3 regions of the Blautia sp. MSK.20.85 genome follow, and region 3 is predicted to be linked to each of the others. Evidence: riboswitches for the same ligand, from Rfam matches in the RefSeq annotation. Region 3 holds a riboswitch; each other region holds the start of a gene.
The links. A riboswitch is a leader RNA that binds a small molecule or an ion and turns the genes downstream of it on or off. The one in region 3 is predicted to bind cobalamin.
Positions count from the first base shown of each region.

Region 1: another riboswitch for cobalamin. It lies ahead of G5B12_RS13650 (leucine-rich repeat domain-containing protein); the one in region 3 lies ahead of G5B12_RS09750 (cysteine-rich small domain-containing protein).
Region 2: another riboswitch for cobalamin. It lies ahead of G5B12_RS09485 (leucine-rich repeat domain-containing protein); the one in region 3 lies ahead of G5B12_RS09750 (cysteine-rich small domain-containing protein).

Region 1 covers NZ_JAAIUN010000030.1:13,066-18,190, forward strand. Annotated here, with positions in the region: gene G5B12_RS13645 (DUF4430 domain-containing protein) at 1-1,202, shown strand, start outside; gene G5B12_RS13650 (leucine-rich repeat domain-containing protein) at 1,282-2,109, opposite strand; cobalamin riboswitch at 2,199-2,390, opposite strand; gene G5B12_RS17590 (DUF4430 domain-containing protein) at 2,710-4,134, shown strand; gene G5B12_RS13660 (prenyltransferase/squalene oxidase repeat-containing protein) at 4,155-5,125, shown strand, end outside.
Region 2 covers NZ_JAAIUN010000014.1:21,421-26,545, reverse strand. Annotated here, with positions in the region: gene G5B12_RS09490 (Ig-like domain-containing protein) at 1-2,379, shown strand, start outside; cobalamin riboswitch at 2,482-2,667, shown strand; gene G5B12_RS09485 (leucine-rich repeat domain-containing protein) at 2,860-3,699, shown strand; gene G5B12_RS09480 (gamma-glutamyl-gamma-aminobutyrate hydrolase family protein) at 3,733-4,497, shown strand; gene G5B12_RS09475 (TIGR00730 family Rossman fold protein) at 4,494-5,051, shown strand.
Region 3 covers NZ_JAAIUN010000015.1:6,195-11,319, reverse strand. Annotated here, with positions in the region: gene G5B12_RS09755 (C40 family peptidase) at 1-754, shown strand, start outside; cobalamin riboswitch at 918-1,120, shown strand; gene G5B12_RS09750 (cysteine-rich small domain-containing protein) at 1,387-1,692, shown strand; gene G5B12_RS09745 (phosphatase) at 1,842-2,555, opposite strand; gene G5B12_RS09740 (glycyl radical protein) at 2,910-5,125, shown strand, end outside.

The DNA of each region.
Region 1 (5,125 bases), on a different contig from region 3:
AGGTTCACGACAGTGATAAAGATCATCAGTATCATACCTACTATGCAGGAAATCTGGAGACCTGGCTGGAGCAGAGTGAGTATACCGTTGTAGAAGGCTCTACGGCAAAAGATGTCATTGACGCAGCATTACTTGCCAACAACATGACATGCGAGAATCCATCCGGAAACTACATTGCGTCCATCACAAAAGGTGATGTTACACTTGGCGAGTTTACAAACGGAAAATACAGCGGATGGATGTATACATTAAACGGCTCTTATCCGGATCTTGGAGTTTCCGAGCAGGAAGTAAAGAACAATGACCAGATCGTTCTTCATTACACAGACTACTATCCGGAAGAAGAGAATCATGTCTGGGAGACAGCATGGACATTTGACAAAAACGCCCACTGGCATGAATGTGCAAATTCCAAAAACGAAAATTCCTGGTGCAACATCTCCAGCAATGAGAGAAAGAACGGATATGCAGCACATACCTATGACAAAGGTAAAGTAACAAAAGCAGCTACCTGTACAACAGCAGGTGTGAAAACATATACCTGTACAGTCTGCGGCGCAACAAAGACAGTAAGTATCCCGAAGACAAGACATACTTACACCTGGAAAACAACAACAAAAGCAACCGTATTCAAACCGGCAGTACAGACAAAAGTCTGCTCCAAATGCGGTTATAAAACAAAGACAACCAGACCTTACGGCAAAAAACTGACTCCAACCCTGAAACTGAACGCAACAAAGATCACTCTGAAAGTAAATCAGTCCACATCCAGAGTGAAAGTAACAGGACTTGCCAACGGTGATGCTGTAAAGGCATGGGGAACTACCAACAAAAAGATCGTAACTGTAAGCAGCAAAGGTGTGATTAAAGCCGGAAAAACAGCTGGTACAGCAAAAGTTTCCGTAACCTTAAAGAGCAAAAAGAAAGCTTATATCACAGTAACTGTTCAGAAATCTACAGTAAAAACAACAAAGATCACAGGTGTAAAATCTGCCCTTACTCTGAAAAAAGGAGCAAAGACAACCCTGAAACCGGTACGTACACCGTTCACATCCGGTGAGAAGATTACTTACACTTCTTCCAATAAGAACGTGGCAACCGTAAGCAGCACAGGTGTGATCACAGCAAAAAAAGCAGGAACAGCAGTGATCACCGTAAAGAGCGGAAGCAAAAAAGTAACATGCAAGGTAACAGTTAAATAAAGCTGTTATCCCCTGAAAAATAAAAGCGGCATTTTTTCACAGAATGAAATGTGAAAAAATGCCGTTTTTGATCATTTGATCATAAATATTCAACTTTAAAATCAAATTCCTTACAATACTCATCTACTTTGGAACCTTTATAACACCGGATGGTACAGGCACGGTTGATGATCCATGGCCCGATAAAATCGGGATCGTGTCGGATCTCCAGATATTTCATACGGTTACATCCGTGGAATACCCATTTGCCGATATAATGGATATTTGTGGGAAGACAGACATAAGTAAGATTCATACACTTAAAAAATGCGCTTTCGTCCAAAAATTCCAGGGACTGGGGAAGATGAAGTTCTTCTATGGCACAAAAATAAAAAGCCTCTTTTCCGATACGTTTCAGACCTTCCGGGAAATCCACGGAACGGAGATTTTTACAGCGGTAAAAAGCACGGTCTTCGATGAGGGTAAGTGCGGAAGACAGCTGAAGGGATTCCAGGGAGGTACACTGTGAAAAAGCTTCGGAGCGGATCCGGGAAATCTGTGAATCATGGGGAAAGATCACACATCCAAGCTTTCGGTTCTCCTGAAAGGCGGCTCTCGGGATAGAAGAAAGTGCCTGAGGAAGAATGACTTTTTTCAGGGAATTACATTGAGAAAATACGTTGGATCCCATATTTTCCACCTGGGTGGGAAGCAATACTTCTTTCAGAAGAGTGCAGCCCTGAAAGGTTCTGGCGCCGATATTTTTAAGCGTGTCCGGAAAACAGACAGAGGAGATCTTGGTCTTTTTCTGAAAAGCTTCCGACGCGATATATTCAATTGGCGCAGGGATCTTTACATTTGAGGAAAGATAGTTTCTTGCGTTGTTTTTGGAAATGACACGACTGGATCTGTAATAAGTACCTGACATAAAAAAGTCTCCTTCAACATAAAAAAAGACACCGCATCACAGGCAGATACGATGTCAAAAAAGAATTCTCCATTTATCATACGTGTAATAGCCGGCAGTATTTCCAAGCAGATCTCCTGACTTATGCAGTCACGTTTATCCCCTTCTTATACGATAAATTACAATGGTTCACGGATAAACTAAGCAAATACAGTAGCACGTCTGTTGAGGATTCTCACCTTATTCCCTTTTAATCCGGTTTTCTGCAGGAAAAAACCGGAACTTGAAAACGTCTATATTTAATATTTTTGGGTGTCTGATTATTATATCACAGAAAAAGGACAGATACAATTGTTTTCCGGGTTTTCGTTTGACAGACAAGAGGAAATAAACTATAATTTCAGTATAAAATTTCATAGAAAAGAAAGACGTGCAAACAGGTGTGATTCCTGTACATGTAAGTGCGATGCCGTACAGTCGGCGGGCGGTTTTTCTTTCATGTAAGGTAGCATTGGTTTGCGCATAGGAACATCTATCAGGTAACGGAATCCCCTTGGAAAAGAGGGATTATTTTCCGTTACCTTTTTTGTTGCTTTTTTTGTGCAGAGAAAAGGAGGAAGAATGGAAAGTAAGAGGAAAAAGACGCTGTTTAATGTGATCATGGTAGTACTGATCCTGGTCATTGCCGGATGCGGAGTGATGGCAGTGGGAAATCTGAAAGGATGGTTTGATAAAGGATCGGACAGCGTTCTTATGACAAAGAACGTAAAAGGTGTGGCCAATATTCAGAGAAACGGTGTGGGCTACGGCCTGGAAAAAAATGTGGCATTGAGAGCCGGAGATATTCTTGAGACGAAGAACGGAACCACAGCGGAGCTTTCAGCCGGAGAAAACAATACACTTTCACTTAACGCAAATACGAAACTTACTGCGGAATCCGTAGAAAAAAACAATTTGAAACTTACTGCGGATCAGGGAGAGGTTTTTGCGGATCTTACGGATTCTGTGGGAAAAGCAGAGATCGCTCTTGATGAAAATACGCTTACCTTTGAGACAGGAGTCTTTTCCGTAAGCGCACAGTCCGGAAGCGGCGCTGTGTATGTATTTAAGGATGAAGTGGAACTGGCCGGAGCGGACGGAAAAACCACAACCGTAACAGCCGGCGAAAGTGCTCAGATGACAAAAAGTGAGGACGGAAGCTGGAAAGTAGAAACAAGTAAGATCTCAGCAGGAGCATTAAATGAATATATGATCCAGCAGCTGCTGGGATGCGCAGATAAAGACAGTTTATGTTTTACACCGGAGGAACTTCAGAAAGTTCTGGATGACAGAGCCGCAGAGAAGAAAGCAGCTCTTGAGAAGAGTTTAAATTCTACAAACAAGATTCCGAAGACTTCAGAAAAATCGGATGATAAAAAGTCTGCAGATGGATCTGCGAAACAGAATTCCGATACAACAGACGGAAATACCGCAGACACTGCAGGCAGCGGAGAGAACACAACACAGGAATACACACCGGATGCTTCTCAGGATGAGACGGATTCTTCCGGAGAAGACACCGCAGGCAGTGATGGAGATGTATCCGATGACGGCAGTTCTGATGATGGTTCCGGTGACGGGGATTCTCAGGATACCAAGCAGTGTACCATCACGATCCTCTGCGATACCATCCTTAATAATATGGACAATCTGACAGCCGGAAAAGAAGCTTATGTGCCGGCAAACGGAGTGATCCTGGATACCAGTACCGTAGAGTTTACAGAGGGAGAAACCGTTTTTGAAGTACTTCAGAGAGTTTGTGAGTACGCCGGAATCCAGCTGGAATATTCCTGGACGCCTATGTATGACAGTTACTATATTCAGGGAATCAACAACCTGTATGAATTTGACTGTGGAGCACAGTCCGGATGGATGTATAAAGTAAACGGATGGTTCCCGAATTACGGATGTTCCAAGTACACACTGGAGGACGGAGACGACATTGTGTGGTGCTTTACCTGCAATGGTCTTGGCGCGGATGTCGGTGCGGAATATAACGGTGAGTGACAGCAAAGGGAGTAAAAGATATGCAGAGAAAAAAATTTCTGGCACTGATGCTGACGGCTGCTCTTGTGGGGCAGCCGGGAGCTCCTGTTTCAATTATGGCGGCAGAAACAGACGAAAGTTCCGATTTCGGATCGTTTGGATCAGAAGCTTCTGACACAGCAGAAAAAAAATTGCCGGTGATCACGGAGGACCTGTCGGAGGAGACCATTACATATGATCTCAATGAAAAGGCAGAGCCTTTAAAGGTTCAGACGGAAGAATCCGGCAAGCTGAAATATCTGTGGCTGAAAAGTGATGACAACGAGAATTTTTACAAAATAGGAAAGTCCGACAGCCAGGAAAAGACAAAAGAAGAACAGACCGGGGAACAGCAGGGGGAAAACAGCCAGCCGGAGTATGAAGATACACAGGAGTATACACCGGTTACAGATACAGCCGGAACCTTCTACTACAAAGTCCGGATCTGGAATTCAGAAGAAACAGACGAAAACGCTTACGTAGAAAGTAAGACTGTCTGTCTTCAGGTGTTGGATCCGTCCGCTGAAGACCATAGTGGATTGGATGCTACAGATGGGAAAAAGGACGGAGAGCAGAAGGATCCGGCAGCATTGGATAAAGAAGATCCGGCTGCAGATCATACATCAGGTGATACCGCAGAAAATTCGGGGAACGAAAAAGATGCGGATCCGGACGGCGAAAATTCCGGAAGTGAAGACAGTGGAAATGCGGCTGATGACGGGAAAGATTCCGGCAATGAAGCTGGTGAGAACACCGGTAACGAAGAGGACAATACCGGAGAATCTGGTGGTGAGAACATCGGAGATGAAGATCCTGCCGCTGAAGATACCGATAAAAAAGACACGGACATCGCCGAAAACGATTCCGAGAATCATCTTCCCAAACGTCAGGAAGACATCCCGGAAAGTGAAACTTACGAAACCGAAGGTTACTGGAACGTATCTCTCAGTGAGATCTTTCAGGATCCGGACGG
Region 2 (5,125 bases), on a different contig from region 3:
CCGGGAACTTCCTCTATCACCGTAAGCTCCAAGGCACAGCCGGATATCTCTGCAAAAGTAGATCTGACATCTACATATGTGCCGATCGAATCCATTGTACCGGGAATGTCCGGACAGCAGGTGATCCATGGAAGAAATGCAAACAGTGACGGTCAGGAAGAGGACGGCAGAGTTGCATTTAACCCGATTCCGGGAAGTGCCGTAGTAACTCCGACCAATGCAAGTTATGCATCTGACTGGACCATTACAAGCAGTGATGATACGATCGGATATTACAGCAACGGTTCCAAAGTATTTGTTCCGAAACAGTCCGGAAAAGTAACTTACACAGCAGAAATTAAAGATACAGATCCGGAAACAGGAAAGACACGTACCATTACCGGAACTTCTGAGGTTGAGTTTGTATATAAGAATCCACTGACTTCAGTCACTTCTCCTGTAACAGAGGTAACCGTAAGATCAGGAGAAAGTCAGGATATCGATCTGAGCTTTACCGGAGAGATTTCTGACCAGGGATACAACGTGACAGATCCATCCATGAAATGGACTTTTGACAAAAAAGGTGTTGTAGTCATTACAAAGAAAACAAGTGGCTACTGGAAACGTCAGGATGGAGCACCAGATACAAACAACTACTTTATCGGAACCGATTACAGGATCACGGGAATCGGCGAGGGAACGGTGATCGCTACCGGTACACCGGTTGACCAGACCAATTCTCCGGAACCTGTAAAGATCAGGCTCACAGTAACAAAAGGTGACGGACAGGATACAGACAACAAAAAACTTGCGTCTGAAGACGTTGAGAAAGCAGTTTCTTATCTTACAGACCTTCATCAGGAAAAAGGATATCAGTATGGAGATGAGTGGGTGGTATATGCTCTTCTCCGCAGCGGACAGACCATTGACCAGGATAAACTGGACGCATATTACGAGTCTGTATGTGCGACTGTAAAAGGCTGGAGTGCAGACCAGAAACCTACAGATATTGAGCGAGTGTCTCTTGCATTAACAGCTATGGGAAAAGACATCACAAATGTTGACGGTGTAAACCTTGCAGCGATGATCTACAATTCTGAAAAACTGAAAAATGGTTCCAATGAACTGATCTATGCATTGATCGCTCTGGATGCCGCAGATATCCAGATCCCGGGAAATGCGAAATGGAACCGTGCTTCCATCATCAGGGCACTTGGAGAATTCCAGAATCCGACAACCGGTGGAATCGGACTTACCGATGCAAAAGGAGGAAGCTCTGATATTACAGCCATGGCGCTGCAGGCCCTTGCTGTCTACAGAAACCATAATACAGCCGCAAAAAATATTTCAGACAAAGCACTCACTTACCTGGCAAATGCCATGGGAGATGATTTCGGATATGGTACCTGTGAAAGTACAGCCCAGGTTCTTCTGGCACTGACTTCTATGGGAATTGATCCGTTAAGCGATGATTTTGGTACTGTAAATATGAATATGATCACAAATCTGACTGGTTATATTCAGAGCGACAATGGTTTTTCACATTCCATGTCAATTTCAAAATCCAGCGAAATGTCTACAGTACAGGCACTTCAGGCACTGGATTCTTACAGACGTTTTGTAAATAAGGAGACAACATACTGGGATCTGAAAAACAAAGGAGAACATGCAAAACACAGCTGGGATGCAGGAACAGTAACAAAGAAATCCACCTGTAAGACAAAAGGAACAAAATCTTATACCTGTACCTGGTGCGGAGAGAAAAAGACCGAATCAACAGCTCTTGCAGCACATAAGTGGAGTTCCTGGAAGACAACGAAATCTGCAACTGTTTTTGCACCGAAACAGATCACAAGAACCTGTTCTGTATGTGCCAAAAAAGAAACAAAGAATTCAGGAAGCAAACTGAAACCAACGATCAAACTGAACGCATATGGAATTCGTCTGAATCCGGGAAAATCTACTAGCAAAGTGAAAGTCAGTGGTCTTGCAAAAGGAGATTCCGTGAAGTCCTGGAAATCCAGCAATACTGCAATTGTAAAAGTAGATAAAAAAGGTGTGATCACCGCACAGAAAAAGACAGGTACTGCTTATATCACAGTAACTCTGGCAAGCAAAAAAACGGCGAAACTGAAAGTCGTTGTACAGAAAGGAACAGTAAGAACTGCGGCCATAACCGGACTGCAGTCCAGAATAACCATCAGTAAAGGAAAGACAACGACCTTAAAGCCGATACGCAGACCAATAACATCTGCTGAAAAACTTACATACAGTTCCTCCAATAAGGCTGTTGTCACAGTAAGTTCCAAAGGTGTGGTCAGAGGTGTGAAAAAAGGAACTGCGGTAATTACAGTAAGATCCGGAAAAGTTTCTTACAAATGCCGTGTAACTGTAAAATAAATACTGATCATTATGAAATAACCCCGCCTATAACTCTGATTCACGGGATTGTCACAGAAAAAGAAGTGTGTTATAATTTCTGAACAGTTAAATATGGAGAAAAAACAATTACCGGTTTTAAGTTCTCTGCCACATCGGCAGGGCCAAGAGGGAACAGGGTGAGAATCCCAGGCAGTCGTGCTACTGTATTTGTTTAGATCTTTCTGTAACCATTGTACGGATCTGTATGAGAAGGGGAGGGATCGTGATTACATAAGCCAGGATACCTGCTTAAAGCTGCTACCAGTTATTACACGCAATGATAAATGGAGGGGGAGATTGTTTGGTTTTGTGTACCTATTTTTCGGGACACAGAAAGAAACATTTCCTGAATTCAGAGATATTGCGGTAGCAGATGGTATTGTTGAAAACATGATCATTATATACGGATGCGATATCTTTCAGGGTATTGCATCCGTTTTTTTGTTGAGAGGTTAAAAAATGCAGAAAACACTGGTGTGGCGTTCGCAGAAAGAAAGAGAAAAAACATTTGTAAGAGGATGTGCAGAGAAACACGGAGAGAGAATTCTTGTTATCGGACAGCCTTATAGCCGAATCGGGGACGAGGCACTGAAGAATAATATCCGGATCAGAGAAGTGAGCCTGGAAAACTGCGTCAGAGAGATTGGCAGAGAAAGTTTCGCCGGATGTACAAGGCTTCGAACAGTAAGATCAGAGAAAATAAAAGTTATAAAAAACAGAGCTTTTTCCGGTTGTGTAAACCTGAGAAGTTTTGAAATCCCGGCTACAACAGAATATATTGGAAAAGGGGTTTTGTACGGGTGTAAAAGACTGCAGAAGACAGTTTTTGAAGAGAATAAGAAAATCATCCGAATTCCGGCAGAAGCTTTTATGGAGTGCCAGGAACTTTCCGGAGTAGTGCTTCCGGAAATGATCACTGAGATTGGGCGAAGGGCATTTTATAAATGTGGGAATCTGACAGAGATAAAAATTCCTCAGTCTGTGGAGCGGATTGAAAGAGAGGCGTTTTATCAGACCGGACTGCAGAAGCTGGAACTTCCTCAAAAGCTGAAATTTATTGGAGAGAGCGCTTTTCTGAAGTGCAGAAATCTGGAATATGTCCGGGTTCCGGAATATGTGGAAACTGTGGAAAAATGGGCGTTTCACGGGTGCAGTATGTTGAAAACAGTGGAATTTTCCGGGGATCCAGAAGTGCTGGGAGAATGGATCATAAATAAAGGGACAAAGATCCTGTGCAGAAAAAATACCAGAGTCGATGACTATTGTAGGAAGTATGGATTTGCGGTAGAATATCTGTAAAAGCGACCATTTTTTGGTGGAAAGAGGAGAAGGATGAGGGAAAGAAAACCTGTGATCGGCGTTACCTGTAATTTTGACTACAGGGATGCTGTTGGAATGGTTTCGGGCATGGGGATCACCGGGCAGGACTGGGACTTTGTCAGCGGTGATTATGTGTATATCCTGGAGAAAGCCGGTGCGATTCCTGTGCTGATCCCGCAGTATGGAGATCTGGAGGCGGCGAAACCGTTCCTGGAACAGCTGGACGGAGTGCTGATCTCCGGCGGACATGATGTAGGGCCGGAGCGGTACGGGGCGTTTCCAAAAGGGTACTGCGGAACGATCATGCCCATGCGGGATGAGCAGGATATTGCGATTTCCAGATATTTTATGATGGAAAAGAAAAAGCCGATCCTCGGGATCTGCCGTGGCATTCAGATCATGAATGTGGCCTGCGGCGGAACCCTGTATCAGGATCTGGAAAAAGAAGGGGGGTTTGAACATCATTTCGGGGATAAGTACCCGAGAAATGTGGCGTGGCATAAAGTGAGCATTGCCAAAGACAGTATATTGGAAAAGACTTATGGGAACCGGGAGATCCGGGTGAATTCTTTTCATCATCAGGCGATAAAAGATGCCGGGGAGAATGTGAGGATCACAGCCTGGTCCGAGGACCGGGTGCCGGAAGCTATGGAACTTGAGGATCATCCATTTGCGGTGGCTGTGCAGTGGCATCCGGAGATGATGTATGATTCTTCGGAGCAGATGAAACTTTTACAGGCATTTGTGAAGGCAGCAGAGAAGGGGACAGAAGCATGAATATTTGTATATATGGAGCATCCAGCGCAGAACTGAAAAAGATTTATTATGAGAAAACAGAGGAATTGGGACGGCTGATAGGAAAACGTGGCCATGGCCTTGTTTTTGGCGGTGGAAAAGAAGGACTGATGGGTGCGGCGGCCCGTGGCGTTGACAGAGAGAAAGGTTATATCCTGGGGATCGCACCGCGATTTTTTGACAAGCCGGGAGTCCTGTATGAGCATTGTACAGAGTTTATTTTTACGGAAAATATGCGTGAGAGGAAGCACCTTTTGGAAAGCCGTTCCGATGCGACCATCGTGGTACCTGGTGGAATTGGTACGTATGAGGAGTTTTTTGAGATCCTGACACTGAAAAGTCTGGGACGGATCGACAGGCCGATCGTTCTTTATAATATCAACGGATATTATGACAGCATGAGGGCCCTTCTGGAGTATACGGCAGGGGAGAAATTCATGGCAAGAGATGTTGTGGATATGTGCCGGTTCATGAAAGATCCGGAGGAGATCCTGGATTATATTGAGAATTACCGGAATTATGGGGGAAAGTTATAAAAAGGGTTGTAAGGATAATAAAAATAAAGTCCGGATTATAGGACAGATTGCAAAAATACAACAGTCCCAAATAT
Region 3 (5,125 bases):
TATCGCGGCAGAAGAGGAAGCGAGACGTCAGGCAGAAGCAGAAGCAGCTGCAAGAGCACAGGCAGAGGCAGAAGCACAGGCCCGTGCAGAAGCAGAAGCACAGGCGCAGCAGGATGAAGAAGCTGACAGCGAAGAAGATGTGCAGTATGATGAGAACGGTGATGAGATCGTAAATACAGACGAGGACGCTGCTGAAGATGATACTGAGTATGTGGATGAAGATACAGACACAGCAGATGGAGAGAACGATGATACTCAGTATGATGAAGACGGTAATGCCATAACAGGCGATGAAACAGAAGATACCAACACAGACGATGCAGAAGCCAATACAGACGCGGATTATGATAACAGCGGAGATACTTCCGAAGATACTTCTTCTGACAGTGGAAGCTCTTCTTCCTACAGTGGCTCAGGTTCTTCTGTTGTAGATTATGCGACACAGTTTGTTGGAAATCCATACGTATGGGGCGGAACAAGCCTTACCAATGGTGCAGACTGCTCCGGTTTTGTACAGAGTGTATATGCCAACTTTGGCGTAAGCCTTCCGAGAACTTCCTATGAGCAGCAGAATGCAGGTACTGAGGTATCTTATGCAGATGCCCAGCCAGGAGATCTGATCTGCTATGGTGGACATGTGGCTATTTACATGGGCAATGGACAGATCGTACATGCATCCAATTCTCAGGATGGTATTAAGATCAGTAACGATGCGACATACAGAACGATTGTTTCTGTAAGACGTCTTGTATAATCACGAACCATATAAAATTTATTAAGATGAAGATATTGAACAGCCTGGCGGCATATTCCGCCAGGCTGTTTCTTATAAGGAAACAGTGAATTTATATCAAAAAAATCTGAAACAGTATTGACATATAATTAACAGGGTGTTATTATAATGTCAGTATAATTCCATATTGAACATAGCAAGTGCTGAGGGCATCTGACAGTCATGGATTATCAGAAGCCAGCAGAAAAGGGAATCAGGTGAGAAACCTGAGCGATCCGGTCACTGTAACGGAGGAGCGAATCTCAGAATCCATTGTACCTATGTATGAGAAGGAGAGACGAGCCATGATCCCGGAGCCAGGAAACCTGCTTGTTATGGCGAGGTTAAACTTCCGTGTAAAGTGTAACAACCATTTCAGGGACTCCGCACCCCTGGGACGTTGTCTACTTTTTTACGAGAGTAGGCATTTTTTTATGGAATGCGCCTGTTCATATGAATTATACATGATTAAATGGCAGGCGATACTACTCCGGATACATTCGTTCCCTCCGCGCACTCATGAACGGATTATATTTCTACCCCGGGGTGGGATCGCTACCTCTTTTTTTACGGAAAAATTAAGAGAGTGCATGATCCGGGAGGAGATAAGAACCATGGAGAAACCATATTGGGAGGGAAAAGAATATTCCTATTTCAGCCACAAAAAATGCGAGTATTTTCCATGCCATAAAGGAGCAGATCCGGAAAATTTTAACTGCCTGTTCTGTTATTGTCCGCTGTATGCACTGGGAGATAAATGCGGTGGTAATTTCCATTTTACGGAAAGCGGAATCAAGGACTGCACTGCGTGTAAACTTCCTCACAGAAGAGAGAATTATGGATATATCACAGGAAAATATCAGGAACTTGCGGATATGATAAGAAAGCAGAGAGAGAATTCTCAGGCAGATGAGAAATGATAATAAAGAAAATATAATATAACCCGAAATAATAAGCTAGCTCGGACACATGGTAAAATGTGTCCGAGCTGGCTTTTTTGGTTGTGAGTCAAACATGAATGTGTATTCGGATACATTTTATGTATATTCGATCTTACTGTTTTACCAGATCATCTGGTCTGCAGAAATACCTTCAATCTTGGAAGCTGATTGTTCAGAATCAGCTGTTCCGGGAACATGGCCTGATGAACAAATTCAGCAGCACAGGTAAAATCACCGATGTGTTCCGGACCGTGACTGTCACTGGAGAGCAGCAGCGGCAGATGATATTTGCGGCAGCAGCGGAGAATCTCATAACAGTTTTCTCTGGTATCACCACGGTAGCCATATGGAGCCAGGGAAGCTTCGTTAATTTCAAAGATTGTTCCGGTTTCTCTGGCAGTTCGGGCAAGAACATCATAATTTACCGGATAATGGGTGTTGTCGCTGTGACCGAGGATTTTGACACAGGGATTCTTCATGACATTGACAAAAGCTTCTGTGTTCTCGTCTCTGGTACCGGGACGGTAGTTCCAGGTATGCATGCTTGCAATGGCATAATCAAGTTTGCATAATAATTCCTGATCCAGATCTACAGTTCCCTTCCGGTCCAGAATATTCAGTTCGATTCCGTAGAGCAGATCTACTCCGAAATGTTTTTTCGGAGAATAGGTAAGGCTGCGGAAATAGGAGGAAGTTCCGGCTGCCAGAGTGCCGGGACCGTGATCAGTGATCCCGAGAAGCCGGAGACCTTTCTCGGCAGCTGCGCGTGCCATGTTTGTGATGGTACATTCCGTGCCGTGACCACTGGCGATGGAGTGGGTATGCATATCAGAAAGATACATAAAAATACACCTCTTTTACTGTTTGAGAACATGTGACAGAGCGGAATACGAATGTCCGCTTTGCATAAATTTTTTCTGAAAAACAAAGGAATTCCTATATAAATCTAAGTATGGCAGAGCAGAAAAACAAAGTCAATAGAGAAAAACATAAAAATACAAAAAACAAATAAAATCAACAGGGAACAACCGATAAAAACCACAAAAACAGCTAGAAACACATGTTGGATTTCGTTGACATCGAAGTAGGGGTAAGGTATAATAAAACTACATGAGCACATAGCCGGACAGGAGCGGTTCTGGAAGCGTAGAGGCAGACAGATCACCAGAAACAACCGGTTATGAGAAAGGAGAATCATGGAGAAATTTCATATAGCAGATATCCCGAAAACAGACAGGATCACACATCTTGTGGATAATCTTTATGCCAAGATGCCGGTGATCGAATCTGCCAGAGCGAAACTGGTCACAGAGTCCTACAAGGAAACTGAAGACGAGCCGATCATCACACGCAGAGCGAAGGCTTTTGCCCATATCCTGCATAACATTCCGATCATCATCCGTGATGAGGAACTGATCGTCGGAAGCAGCACCCTGGCACCAAGAGGATGTCAGACATTCCCGGAGTATTCTTTCCAGTGGCTGGAGGATGAACTGGATACGGTGGCTACCAGAACTGCTGATCCATTTTATATTTCGGAGGAGACCAAGGCGGATCTTCGGGAGGTACATAAATACTGGAAGGGTAAGACTACCAGCGAGCTTGCGACTTCCTATATGGCTCCGGAAGCGATCCTTGCCATTGACCACAACATTTTTACACCGGGAAATTATTTCTACAATGGTGTAGGACATGTAACGGTTAAATATGAGGAAGTTCTGGCAATTGGTTATGAGGGTATCATTGCCAAAGCACAGAAAGAACTGGATGAAAGTAATGTGGGAGATGGTGATTATGCGAAGAAGTCACGTTTCCTGGAAGCAGTGATCTTAAGCTGCCAGGCTGTTATTGATTATGCGCATCGTTATGCAGAGCTTGCAGAGCAGATGGCATATCAGTGTCAGGATCCGACCAGAAAACAGGAGCTTCTCCAGATTGCGTCCAACTGTACACGTGTGCCGGAGAAAGGTGCCCGTAATTTCTATGAAGCCTGCCAGTCTTTCTGGTTCGTACAGCAGCTGATCCAGATGGAGAGCAGCGGACATTCCATTTCACCGGGACGTTTTGACCAGTACATGTATCCGTATTACAAGAGTGATATGGAGGCAGGTAATCTTACCAGAGAGTTTGCTCAGGAACTGATGGACTGTATCTGGGTAAAATTAAACGATCTGAACAAATGCCGTGATGCTGCATCAGCAGAAGGTTTTGCAGGCTACAGCCTTTTCCAGAACCTGATCGCAGGCGGCCAGAATAAAGACGGTGAGGATGTGACCAACGATCTTTCCTTTATGTGTATTCAGGCATCCATGCATGTGCATCTTCCGGCACCGTCTCTTTCTGTAAGAGTATGGAACGGATCTCCACATGAATTCCTGATCAAAGCTGCAGAGCTTACAAGAACAGGAATCGGACTTCCGGCTTATTATAATGATGAGGTTATCATTCCGGCGCTGCAGAACAGAGGACTTTCTCTTGCAGATGCCAGGGAATATAACATCATTGGATGCGTAGAACCGCAGAAAGCCGGTAAGACAGACGGCTGGCATGATGCGGCATTCTTCAATATGTGCCGCCCGCTGGAGATGGTTTTCTCCAATGGTATGGATAAAGGAGTCCAGATCGGTGTCAGGACAGGCGATGTCACAGAGATGAAGACCTTTGATGAGTTTTATGACGCATATAAGAAACAGATGGAATATTTTATTTCCCTGCTTGTAAATGCAGACAATGCCATTGACGTGGCACATGCTGAGAGGTGTCCGCTTCCATTCCTTTCCTGTATGGTGGATGACTGCATGAAACGTGGTAAATCCGTTCAGGAGGGAGGCGCTGTTTATAACTTTACCGGCCCTCAGGGATTTGGTATTGCAAACATGGCAGATTCTCTGTATGCGATCCGTAAACTTGTTTATGAAGAAAAGAAAGTTACCATGGAAGAGATGAAGGAAGCTCTGGCATGGAACTATGGCAAGGGTATTGATGCACAGTCTGCAGCAGATATTACTACAATTGTAATGCAGAAGCTTCAGGAAAATGGCATCGGTGTAAATGAGCAGACAGCCAAGGCTGTTATGACAGCAGCGCTTGGAGCAGAACCATCTCCGGAGAAAAAGGCAAGATTTGAAGAAATCCACAAACTGATCGATGAAGTTCCGAAATACGGAAACGATATTCCGGATGTGGATTATTTTGCAAGAGATGTTGCCTATACTTACACAAAACCACTTCAGAAATACAAAAACCCGAGAGGCGGACATTATCAGGCCGGACTTTATCCGGTATCCGCAAATGTTCCCCTTGGCGGACAGACCGGTGCTACACCGGATGGCCGTTATGCACATACACCAGTTGCAGATGGTGTTTCTCCGTCAGCAGGCAAGGATGTGAAGGGCCCGACAGCAGCAGCAAC